DNA from 3 places in the Bacillus sp. GW823-FHT06A10 genome. Region 2 is predicted to be linked to each of the others. Evidence: riboswitches for the same ligand, from Rfam matches in the RefSeq annotation. Region 2 holds a riboswitch; each other region holds the start of a gene.

Region 1 (4,309 bases), on a different contig from region 2:
CATTTAATCCCTCTTCTTCCTTTTTCTTCTACTTTATCATGCCATCCTATATAATAGGAATAGAATTTAAAAAGGGGAGTGCGAAGGTGACAAAAACGAAATGGCTAGTAGGTGGTGTCGTAACGTCTTTAATGACTGGCACTTTATTTGGTTGCGCACAAGATCTTCCCCCAAAACCGAATGATAATAGTTGTTCTGATTGGGATTGGGATGATGAACTTGGGGTATGGCAGTGTGATGATAGTAGTTCAGGTTATCGTGGGCATTATTTCTATGGTGGGCGATACTATCAAAATAAATCTACTTTTAAAAATTCATCGGCGTTTAAATCGTATCAATCGTCTGCTGAATTTAAAGGTGGAATTGGAAGCGGTTCAAAGGGAGGATTTGGGGGCTAAAATATGTCGCAATACATAAGGGATCGAAAAGAATTTTATTTAAAATATCCGAATTTTTGGTCGGATTTATATGAATGTGAGTATAGTTTGTTTCATGTTTTTTCTATAACAAATCAGACTTTGGACCAATTACACTTAGCGACTGAACGAATGGGGAAAATATTTTTTAAGACTGCTAGACTGCTGCGTAATTTAAGTGACGAACAGCTTCTAGATCTTGGCTTTCCATCCGCGAGTTTATCATTCATTAGAATGAAAGGGCTTTATCCTGAATCTGTAATTTCGCGATTTGATTTTGCTGTAACAGAGGATAACAAAATCAAAATGCTTGAGTTTAATAGTGATACACCAACTTTTATTGTGGAATGTTTTCAAATGAATGGGAAAGTATGTGAAAATCTAGGTTATGATGATCCAAACTCGGATCAAGAACGATTGCTATCTTCTGGTGTAACGAAAGCAGTAATGGAAGCGACAAAGGGATTAGATAATCCAAATGTTGTTTTTACAGCACATCATGAACATATCGAGGATTGGAATACCACTATGTATTTAAGTCAGCTATGCCATGTTGAAAATAAAGTAGTGCCAATGTCAGAACTTAGAATTACAAAGGATGCTCTAGTTGATAAAGATGGGACGAAGATTGATGTTTTATATCGCCAAACGTATCCGATAGAAGATTTAATTGAGGATCAAGATCCTGAAACAGGAGATTTGGTAGGTGTGGAACTGCTGCAACTTGTAAAAGCCGGAAAGCTTTTTATAATAAATCCTTTGTCAGCATTTTTACTTCAGCCAAAATCAATTCAGTGTCTTATTTGGGGGTTAGCAGAAGAAGAGGTCTTTTATACAAATGAGGAACAACAGTGGATTAAAGAATATATGTTACCTACATATTTAGAACCAGATTTATTTTTAGGAAAAGGTTCTTTCGTTCAAAAACCTTCATTTGGGAGAGAAGGAGATACAATTACGATTCGCGATAAAGACGAAAATATTATGCTTCAAAATGCACACGAAACGTATAAAGCGTCACTGCCGATATTTCAAAAGTATACCGAACTGCCAGTCGTATCCTTGGAAACAGAAAAAGGGATCGAGAAACTGTCATATGTGTTTGGTTCGTTTTTAATTGCTGGAAAAGCGAGTAGTATCGGTATTCGTGCGGGAGAAAAGATTACAGGAAATGAATCGTACTATTTACCGGTAGGTATAAAAAGGAGGGGAAAAAATGATTAATTTTTTATTATATTTAGCAGTAACACTCGGCCTTTTATGTATAGGTCTGTTCTTGATGGAAGTGACAACGAAAGTAAAGGAATTTAAGTTAATGGCTCAAGGAAATAAGGCGGTAAGCTATGTGCTTGGAGGACGATTACTTGGGTTAGCTGTTGTTTTATATTCGACAGCAGCTAATTCAATTTCACTTCTTGATATGATTTCGTGGGGAGCAGTTGGGATTTTGGCTCAAATTATCGTCTTTTATTTAGCTGAGTGGCTTACACCACGCTTTAATATAAACAAAAGTCTCGAAGAAGATAATCAAGCAGTCGGTCTTTTTCTTATGTTTTTATCGCTTTCAATTGGGATTGTAATCGCTGGTTGTATAACTTATTAAAAACTTTACGTTTAAACGTAAAGTTTTTTATTTTATCCCGCTATTTGCCGGGCAGCCCGATTGGTGAGGGCTAATAATCAGTGGGGGATGAACAAAACCCCCACTGATTAAAGTTTCACTTTATATACGTTAGTTTGCCATACCTTTTGAAAAAATTGTAGGCTACTGTTGACATCTATTTTAAATAAGAGTAACATTTTCAATGTAATGAAAATAAGTCTCTGTTAGGTGAGGCTCCTGTATAGAGAAATGCTACTGCCCAAAAATGTCGAGAGACGCCAATGGGTCAACAGGAATGATCGAATTAAGGTTTTTCTTAACGTAGCTGGTAATGTACCTATGCTATACAGTGCTAAAACTCGGCGAGGGAGAGGTCCGTAGATTTCTAATTATATTAGAAATCGTTTATTTGTGTATGTAATGGCCACTACTCTCTTAAGGGTAGGGGTCTTTTTTGTTACCAAGCTATGAGTAATTTCATAGTATAAACTATAAAATTAAACGAGGAGGTGAGGAGCATGTCAAATTCTGACTCGGTTCCGTTACCCATATACTTCAAATCAAAAATATATGATGTAGGCAGGAAACGATTTGTTCCTCCCTCTATATTTATCACAATGTAGCGTTTATAAAGCGCTAGACAACTTTCACAGAAAAGTGGATAAATTGAGAAACAAAGCGTTTCTTCCTATGTTGTAAAGGAGGAGACGATAATATGTTATATGCAAACAAAACTGTGGGTAACACGTCATATAAACTAAATAAAAAATCAATAAAAGAACAAACAATGCTCCAAAAAAATAAAGATTTATTAATTGAAATTGCAACAAGAGATGTAAAATCTGTATTTGCATATTTTAAAACAACAAGAGACGGACTATCAATGAAAGAGGCGCAAAAACGTATTCAAGTATATGGCCGAAATGAACTAACTTCAAAAAGAGCAATTCTTACAGAAGTAATGATGAAGCTTGGTGGCATGATTCCAGGTTTTTCAAAACAACGTGTGTGTGATGAGTTACAACGTGAAACGATTACTGTATCTAGAGTAGAATGTTCTAGTAGTACAGGGCTAAATAGTGAACTGAAAATGATGGAGATACCAGTGCAAGAACTTGTACCTGGAGATATGATTTTTCTTTCGGCTGGAGATGCTGTGCCAGCTGATGTACGTATTATTTATGCAGATGATTTATTAGTGAATGAGTCTGTGTTAACGGGAAACGAAGCGAGTATAGAGAAGTTTGAAAGCTGCTATCACCTTGAACGTAAACGATTTATTCCATTAAAACGGATGAAAGATTATAATCCACTTGAGCTTGAAAATGTATGTTTTAAAGGTTCACATATCGTTAGTGGAAGTGCAAAGGCTGTCGTTGTTTCTACTGGAAAAAATACGTATTCAGGCATATTGCATACTTGTTGTAGTAGAACGTCTTAATGTGTTAATGGTGCTAAATATACAAAAACAATGTATAATAGACAAAGTTGAGCAAAAACGTAGAATGGTAATCTATTTATATAACCTTACGTGATAACGTGAGGTTATTATTTTTTTAATAGGAGAGGAATTATGAAAAAAGTATTATTAGTTGATGGTATGGCACTATTATTTCGTGCTTTTTACGCAACAAGTGTCTACGGACAATTTATGAAACGACAAGATGGAACCCCTACGAACGGGATTCATGGTTATATGAAACACTTGTTAACAGCTACGCAAGCGATCGAACCAACACATATCGTTACATGCTGGGATATGGGAAGTACGACATTTAGAACAGAATCGTTCTCGAATTATAAAGCAAATCGTGCAGCGCCACCAGAAGAATTAATTCCTCAATTTGATTTAGTGCAAGAAATGACTGCAAAATTATCCATTCCAGTTATCGGTATGAAAGGCTACGAAGCCGATGATTGTATCGGTACGCTTGCAAAACAATACTGCAATGAAGCTGAAGTTTATATTTTAACTGGTGATACAGATTTACTTCAACTTGTTGATAAGAACGTTACAGTTATGCTTCTGCGTAAAGGAATTGGAAATTACGAATATTACACACCGGAGAAAATCATGGAAGAAAAAGGTGTAGAGCCGTGGCAAATCGTCCATGCAAAAGCTTTCATGGGAGATACAAGTGATAATTATCCAGGTGTAAAAGGTATCGGTGAAAAAACAGCGTATAAGCTTATTCAAGAGCACGGAACAGTATCCGCTGTACTAGAAAATGTAGAATCATTAACAAAAGCGCAGCGTACGAAGATTGAAAGTGATTTAGAGAACTTAAAT
Region 2 (4,309 bases):
CTGTCGCTATTTCTGTATTAGCAAACAACTCTCTTGCCTCTTTCAATAATTCCTTATATGTATCTCCTTGATAGCGAGAACTAATGTGAGTTAAGATTAATCGCTTCGCATTTGCCTGAAGTGCAATGCTCGCAGCTTGCTTAGATGTGGAATGAAAATAATCATGCGCTTGTTGCTCATCTTCTGCTGCGAAAGTCGCTTCATGGACAAGTACATCTGCATCTTGCGCAAGCTCCCTACTCGCTTCGCAATATCGCGTATCACCTAAGATAGTAATAATTCTTCCTTTTTGAGGTGGGCCGATAAACTCATTTCCATTTAATATCGTGCCATCCTCTAATTCAACTACTTCTCCATCCTTTAAACGTTTAAAGATTGGACCTGGTTTCACACCCATCTCAAGCAACTTATTAACTAAAAGAGCACCTTGTATATCTTTCTCTACAATACGATATCCAAAACATTCTATACCGTGTGACAATCTTTTCGTTTCTACATAAAATTCATTATCTTCAAATACGGTACCTTCTTCTGTTATCTCCACAACTTCAAGTGGATATTTCACATGTGTCGTACTTACCGATAATGCCACTTCAATAAATTGTTTAATTCCTTTCGGTCCATACACCGTTAAAGGCGTAGTTCCTCCTTGAAATGAACGGCTACCTAATAAACCAGGCAATCCAAAAATATGATCGCCATGTAAATGCGTAATAAATATTTTTTCAATGCGGCGCGGACGTACAGATGTATGTAATATTTGATGTTGCGTGGCCTCGCCACAATCAAATAACCAAGTTTGTCCTCGTTCTTCTAACAATTGTAAAGCAATTGCTGAAACGTTCCTTCCTTTTGAAGGAACACCTGCACCAGTTCCTAAAAATACAAATTCCACTTTCTTTCCTCCAGCTCTAAATATACTCTATCTCTCATCTTACGGAATGTTATTTCAAATGGCAAATTGAATTTACATAACCAATCATCTAGACAACTATATAACACGAACATTATACTCAAAAAATTTAGCGATCGTTCGTGTTTTGTGTTAAAATGATTATACTACATTTTAAGGGAGCGTTTTATTATGAAAGAAGTATTTCGTTTACAAACTGATTTTTCATCTTCATTTGATCGCTGGGTAAGTTCTTTCGTGTCTGATCACCCAGCACAATTAGAATGGACAACTTTAAAGGAATTAATCCATGAATATACAACATCACATACAAATGATACGTTACCAGCATATATTTCTTCAGCTTTAACATATTACGCCCAACGCGTTTCAACTACAAACAGTTCAGAGATTGTTATTTTTGAAAACCCTACAATCTCGTAATCTATAATAAAAAAGCACTGGTTACAGTGCTTTTTTATTTATACTTATTTAGCAAATGATTATATTCCGTCCAAAAGTCTGTATACATACTTTGATCAAACTCATCTAAAATTATCTTTTCATTTGATTTATTGAATAATTCTTTTGCTTGTAGCGCAAAAGAAACAATTTGTTTTCTATATTCATTTTCATTTACTTCTATATGAAGCCCTTCATAGTATATAGCCTTTTGATCAGTAGAAATAACTTTGACAAAATCCTTTAAAACCACATTTTCACCTATATGGTTTATAGTCCAATGAATTGAAATTGGGCATCCTAACATGAGCCTAGTGCCACATCCATGCAAAATAAGCCCCTCTTCATTTTCAATATCACAAATATATTCTTTATCTAAAGTTCGTAACAGAGCTAAAGCTGATTCACTTATTCCCCATTCCTCATCCATACCTGTTTGTGTAATAATCGTTCCATCCACATTTAAATAAATTTCCCCGTGAGAACATAAATCTTCCTGCTCATTAAACAACCACTTTTGATTCTCAATATTTATAATAAAATTTTGTGGTACCATTACAAATTCCCCTTTTATAAAAATATTTATTTTCCACATTATTTATAATTAATATCATGTATTTCATCCCATATATCTATTATAAATCCATTTAATATTTTAAAAACACAGATAAAAAAGATATTGACACTACGATTTTACAGTGCTAACATTCAACATGTAATTGAATATGGTCTCTGTTAGGTGAGGCTCCTGTATAGAGAAACGCTGCTGCCCAAAAATGTCGAGAGACGCCAATGGGTCAACAGGAAAGGTCGGAATGAAGGCCTTTTTTAACGTAGCTGGTTTCAGTACCTATGCTATACAGTGCTAAAACTCAACGAGGGAGAGGTGCATGTATTTTGTCATACACAAAAACTGTTTTTATTTATGTCTACTAGCAGTCTTTGTTGTGGACTCTTTTAACTGCGAATTCAGACCTTTACTCGTTTTGAGTAAAGGTCTTTTTACGTCTATATGCACCTTACTATGAAACAAACATAGCATATTCAGAAACTACTAAATTGTACGGAGGTGAGGAACAGTTGGCAATTGATGATTCGGCCCAGATACCCATACGTTTTACATTCATATTTCATCATGTAGGTAGGAAAGAAACTGTTCCTCACCATTTCAAATAGTTAGTTAGGTAACAGATTGTTTCCTCCTTCATGACAGAGGAGGAACTACCGATGTTTAATTTACAAAGACAAGAAACAAAGCATGCTTATGAGCAAGATAGCGTGAAAACAAATAACGAATTATTAGTGGAGGTTGCAACACAAGATGTAATCTCTGCGTTAAAACTTCTAGAAACAACACAAGATGGATTATCTAAACAAGAAGTGGCTCGTAGACTTTCTTTATACGGTCCGAACGAAATAGCTCATAATAAAATGGCGCCGTGGTACATTCAATTTCTGCTGGCATTTAAAAATCCATTTATTTTCGTTTTATTAGCTCTTGGAGCACTCTCCTTTTTCACAGATGACATACAAGGAACAATTGTCGTATCTGCAATGGTACTACTTAGTGCAACGATTCGGTTTTCCCAAGAATTTCGTTCTCAAAAAGCTGCCGATAAGTTAAAGGCTATGGTTCGAACAACTGCGAGCGTATTTAGAATAAATGGATTTGTACATGAAACAAAAAATGTAACGAATTTAAATCGAAATTACACAACAGAAATTCCAATTGAAGAGCTTGTACCTGGCGATATTATTTCCCTTTCAGCTGGTGATATCGTTCCAGCTGATGTGCGTGTTGTATCCGCTAAAGATTTATTTGTTAATCAATCTTCTTTGACAGGGGAAGCACTTCCTATAGAAAAATACGAACACTGCTACCATACAGAAAATAAGCATATCTTACCGAAAAACATGAAAAAAAATTACAATCCACTCGATATGGAAAACCTTTGCTTCATGGGAACAAATATTGTAAGTGGTAGCGCAAAAGCTGTTGTCATCTCAACAAGTACCGATACGTATTTCGGCTCTTTAGCAAATAAGGTAATCGGAAAGCGTGTAGAAACAAGCTTTGATAAAGGTGTAAACAAAGTAAGCTGGCTCTTAATTACATTCATGCTTATTATGGCGCCTATCGTCCTTCTCATTAACGGATTCACAAAGGGAGATTGGCAAGAAGCTTTCTTCTTCGCTATTGCCGTTGCTGTTGGTCTTACACCTGAAATGTTACCAATGATTGTAACTGCTAATTTAGCTAAAGGTGCCGTTAACATGTCTAAACAAAAAGTAATTGTAAAACAGCTAAATTCTATTCAAAACTTAGGTGCTATGAACATTCTTTGTACAGATAAAACCGGAACTTTAACAGAAGATAAAGTTGTCCTTGTTCGTCACTTAGATTCTAGTGGAAATAAATGCAATCGTGTCTTGCAATTTGCCTATTTAAATAGTTTCTATCAAACTGGATTGAAAAACTTAATAGATAAAGCTGTTATTAAGCATACAGAGGAAAACAATACATTTGACCCATCAGCTTTTCAAAAGCTAGATGAAATTCCATTCGATTTCGCCCGCCGGCGTATGTCAGTCATCGTAAAAGATATTTCAGGTGAACATACAATGGTTTGTAAAGGTGCCGTAGAAGAAATTTTATCAATTTGCAACTACACTGAAGTGGATAAAAAAATCGTTACACTCACTGAGGAAATACGCTCAAATGTCAAAAAACTAAGCGAGACATTGAATAGTGAAGGTATGCGGGTTATTGCTGTGGCTTATAAAAAAGATAGAAACATAAATGATAAAGAGTACGCAGTAAAAGACGAAACTGATATGATTCTCGCTGGATATATCGGCTTTTTAGATCCACCGAAACCATCTGCAGCAGCTGCAATTCAAGCATTACAAAAGCATGGTGTACAAGTAAAAATTTTAACTGGCGATAACGAAATT
Region 3 (4,309 bases), on a different contig from region 2:
TAAAAAAATCCCCCCAACCATAATACAGATTGAGACTATTCGTTTTTTCCATATTTCATATGGGAGTAAAGCACAAATTATTAATCCTATTGTTCCTAAAAGTAGCTTTGTTAATTGAGAATCAACAAAATGTCTACTGTTATAACCGTAATGTTGGACAGCGACAATGGAGCTTGCACTATACATCATGATAATACCTAAAGTACATGTTATGAATAGAGGAAGGAGCAATAGATAATCGAGTTTTAATATTTTTTTCATTTTAATATCCTCCTGATTTAAAACAAAACATAATATTACATTTGCTAATGAATAGAATCTTGTTCTCGTCAATTACTAAATATGACTTTTGTTTAGGAAGATTCTATCGCTTATTCCCTGTTTTTTACGCAAAAATCCCCCTAGTATGTAACTAGAGGGATTCAAAATGGCATGAGTAAATAAGGCTTTTTTCCCTCTAGTAGAGCTTTGGCACTATACAACGTAAAGTAATGAAAATTCATTACTTAGCTATCTTAAGAAGAGCCTTAATCCGACAATTCCTGTTCTACCCATTGGCGTCTTTCGACATTTTTGGGCAATAGCCTGTGTTTGCATAGGAGCCTCACCTAACAGGTTAAGCAATATAAATTTTATGTGTTTGTTTCGTGTAGCAAGCATAAATATATTTTTTTTGCTTGTCAAGCAACCATATTGCTAATTTTATTTGTTTTATTGCTTTATAGTTCTTTGAGAAATGATATGAAAAAATGTCTGTAATCATTCTGTATAAGTACATATTTTTGACTTGTAGTGTATCGTTTGATTAAGTAGTTTAACCATATAAATTTGATAAACAGTAAAGAAGATTTTAATCATAAAAGAAGATTTTTTTGTGAATGTTCTTTTGATATACAGAATGACTAATTATTCATCTTTTGTTATAAAGTTGGAATTTGATTAAAAACAATAAGTTTCATATGTTTTATTACGTTTCTTCGAATTAAATCTATTTGAATTCTATGTTTTTTAAGGGGAATTTTAAATTTATAATAAAATATAATTTCATTTTCTATAAAAGATTTTTTTATGAATGGAATTGAAAGTCAGTTGACAAATATTAAATTCTGGTTTAAATTTTGAAGTAATTCAATAAACTTTGTTAGGTGAGGCTCCTGTATAGAGAAACGCTGCTGCCCAAAAATGTCGAGAGACGCCAATGGGTCAACAGGAACGGTCGGATTAAGGCCCTTCTTAATGTAGCTGGTTATAAAAACCTATGCTATACAGTGCTAAAACTCAACGAGGGAGTGGTATACGATTTGGTAGAAAGGCACCTCTGTGATTTCGGCAGAGCTGTCTTAATAATCATTTATTTGTATTGTGATAAAACCTTTACTCCTTTTTGAGTAAAGGTTTTTCTGTTTAATGTTATTTATTTTTATCTTGTCTATATTCAAAAAGGAGGTAATTCTAAATAATGAATTGATTGCAATGTAACTATTATTGCTCTAATAAAAAATTTTAGACAGATAAAATAAAACAAAACCACTCATGAAACTCTAGAGTCTCCCTTAGCAATATGAGGAGGAGTTAACATGAAGAAATTATTAAAAGAATTACTTGTAACCAAAAATAATTTGGATGCAGAGAAAGTTTTACGTCTTCCGTCGTATGATGTTGCGCAAGAAGTAAAAAGATTTTCAATTGAAGATCAAATCATATTGCTAAATACGATTCCCGTATTAAAAAGCTCTAAAATGCTTCAATATATGAGTGCAGAAGAAAAATATAATATCTTAATTCACTTATCTGAAAACAAAGCTAAAAAGTTACTAAATTTACAACCGATTGATGAATTAGTAGATTTACTTCTAGCGGTTCATCCTGAAAAACAAGCTAAATTAATGGCGTATCTAGACAAAATTACAAAACATAACGTAAAAAAATTGATGAATTTCAAACCTGAAACGGCAGGAAGTCTTGTCACAAGTGATTTTGTTGCAGTTAGAGGAAATTGGTCAGTAAAAATGACATTGAAGTACATTAGGGAACATTCTGAAAATGTAGAATCAATATCTTATAGTTATGTTCTTGATAGTCATGGTTATCTTGAGGGAATCGTTTCCATACATGAGTTATTACTAGCAGCAGATGAAGAGATATTATCTACTATCATGATGCCAGAGGTAATTTCAGTACATGCTGAAGTTGACCAGCAAGAAGTTGTAAAAAAGCTACTAAATTATAATTTAGCAGCCATACCTGTGATAACAGTAAATAATAAAATGATTGGTATTATAACATTTGATGACGTAATGAATGTTATGGAAGCAGAAGCTACAGAAGATATTCAAAAGTTAGGCGGAAGTGAACCGTTGAATCAATCTTACTTTGAAGCTAGCGTTTGGAGTATTTTCTTCAAACGTCTACCATGGTTATTACTTCTTTTTGTTGCTGAGGCATATACAGGTACAGTATTAAAGTATTTTGAAGACGAAATTGAAACTGTAGTTGCCCTTGCTTTCTTTGTTCCATTATTAGTAGGTACTGGAGGGAATACAGGAACACAGGTTGTAGCAACAATTACTCGTGCAATTGGTATTGGAGAGGTGAAATTTAAAGACATTTTCCGTGTAATGAAAAAGGAATTTGCAATAGGTATGCTTCTTGGACTTGCACTTGGGATAGCTGGGCTCACTCGTGCTTATATGTTAGGAGTTGGAACAGAAGTTGCACAAGTTGTAGCAATTACTTTATTATTTATTGTTATTTGGGCCTCTCTTGTAGCAGCTGTTTTACCTTTGATTCTAAGAAAATTAAAACTAGATCCTGCAGTTGTTTCAGGTCCATTTATTACAACATTTGTTGACGGAACAGGATTAGTAATTTATTTCATGGTTGCAAAAATGTTATTAAATTTATAAATATACACTGAAAAAATGAAATTCGGAATAAGTATTTTGCCCTAATTGCTAAAATATAGCGGGGAATTCAGGCATGAGGAAATCAAACACCTTTGTCTTTATTAAAAAATATTTTAAAAGATTCATTGAATGTAATTAATACCGGAGGATAAAACTATGAAACATCTAAGAAAAATCTTCAAACGAATTTTGCTTCTATTGTCTATTTTCATGCTTATTGGCATAGGAATATTATTTGGTACTAGCTATGGCCGGGAGCTTCGCATAACAATGGCTGGGAGTATACTAACTTCTCAGCATCCACAATATGCGAAGTATACATTCCTATCCCAAAAGGAACTAGATAAATTGCAAGATAGAATTAATCATCCAAAATGGTCAAATAGTGATGAGCATATTTATAAAAAAATAGCAGGAAAAAGATTAGAAGAATTTAAAAATCAGCCATTAGAAATTGATGTAGAAACGATTAAAAGTAACAAAGATAGTCGCTTTCTTTTTGAAGGAAAATTAGTTACTATTAGCAATCCCTTCAATGTTAAACTTGTTAGCCATCAAGGAACACAGGGCGCTAACAGGGGAGAAAAAATTAGCGTAATGGCAAAACGTAATCATGCACTTGTTGCTGTGAATGCAAGTGGATTTGCTGACGAAACAGGAAGGGGTGGAGGAAATGTTGCTACTGGAATTGTGATAGAAAATGGGAAAGCTATTGATACAAATATGGATAGAAATGCCCCTACAATTATTACGGGATTAACAAAGTTTGGTCAAATGATAACAGGAAATTATTCTACCCAACAACTGTTGGATAAACAAGTCGTTTCCGCAGCTGGATTTATGCCACAGTTAATTGTAAATGGAGAAAAAATGATTACAGAAGGAGACGGCGGTTGGGGGTCGGCTCCAAGAAGTATTATGGCCCAAAAAGAAGATGGTACAATTATGTTTCTAGTTATTGACGGTAGACAGACGCATAGTATAGGGGCTACGTTAAAAGAGTGTCAAGATATTCTATATGAAAAAGGCGCTATAAATGCAATGGCAATGGATGGAGGTTCTTCTGCTACGCTATATTTAGGAGGAAAGGTTATAAATTCACCGTCTACATTATCCCATGAAGATCGTTATTTACCGAACGCTTGGGTGGTAACAGCAAACCAAAAACAAAAAATAAAGATGACAATTGATGGGAGAAAAATAGATACCAAAACATCAGATGAATTTGATGCGAACATTTCAACGAATTTATGAATTATTAAAAATAGAACAAATACATGATTTTTATCTCGTTAGTTGGAAAATTAAAATTATTTTTTAAAATTAGAAATTATTATTTCATATTCATGATTTGCACAATATCAAACGAGAGTGATGAGGATTCCAAATTTACGGAATTCTTA

What was found. A riboswitch is a leader RNA that binds a small molecule or an ion and turns the genes downstream of it on or off. The one in region 2 is predicted to bind magnesium.
Region 1: it holds a riboswitch for magnesium, as region 2 does, so the genes downstream of both, AC1Q8M_RS04215 (P-type ATPase actuator domain-containing protein) here and mgtA (magnesium-translocating P-type ATPase) in region 2, are expected to answer to the same signal.
Region 3: it holds a riboswitch for magnesium, as region 2 does, so the genes downstream of both, mgtE (magnesium transporter) here and mgtA (magnesium-translocating P-type ATPase) in region 2, are expected to answer to the same signal.

The regions. Positions count from the first base shown of each region.
Region 1 is NZ_JBXAHT010000001.1:791,749-796,057, forward strand. It holds gene AC1Q8M_RS04195 (hypothetical protein) at 1-3, opposite strand, end outside; gene AC1Q8M_RS04200 (hypothetical protein) at 87-398, shown strand; gene AC1Q8M_RS04205 (glutathionylspermidine synthase family protein) at 402-1,640, shown strand; gene AC1Q8M_RS04210 (DUF350 domain-containing protein) at 1,633-2,019, shown strand; M-box (ykoK) riboswitch at 2,233-2,398, shown strand; gene AC1Q8M_RS04215 (P-type ATPase actuator domain-containing protein) at 2,735-3,460, shown strand; gene AC1Q8M_RS04220 (5'-3' exonuclease) at 3,593-4,309, shown strand, end outside.
Region 2 is NZ_JBXAHT010000002.1:676,038-680,346, reverse strand. It holds gene rnz (ribonuclease Z) at 1-895, opposite strand, end outside; gene AC1Q8M_RS18375 (DUF3932 family protein) at 1,085-1,336, shown strand; gene AC1Q8M_RS18370 (hypothetical protein) at 1,371-1,910, opposite strand; M-box (ykoK) riboswitch at 2,079-2,246, shown strand; gene mgtA (magnesium-translocating P-type ATPase) at 2,582-4,309, shown strand, end outside.
Region 3 is NZ_JBXAHT010000001.1:1,697,793-1,702,101, forward strand. It holds gene AC1Q8M_RS08560 (FtsW/RodA/SpoVE family cell cycle protein) at 1-261, opposite strand, end outside; M-box (ykoK) riboswitch at 447-623, opposite strand; M-box (ykoK) riboswitch at 1,131-1,296, shown strand; gene mgtE (magnesium transporter) at 1,578-2,906, shown strand; gene AC1Q8M_RS08570 (phosphodiester glycosidase family protein) at 3,063-4,160, shown strand.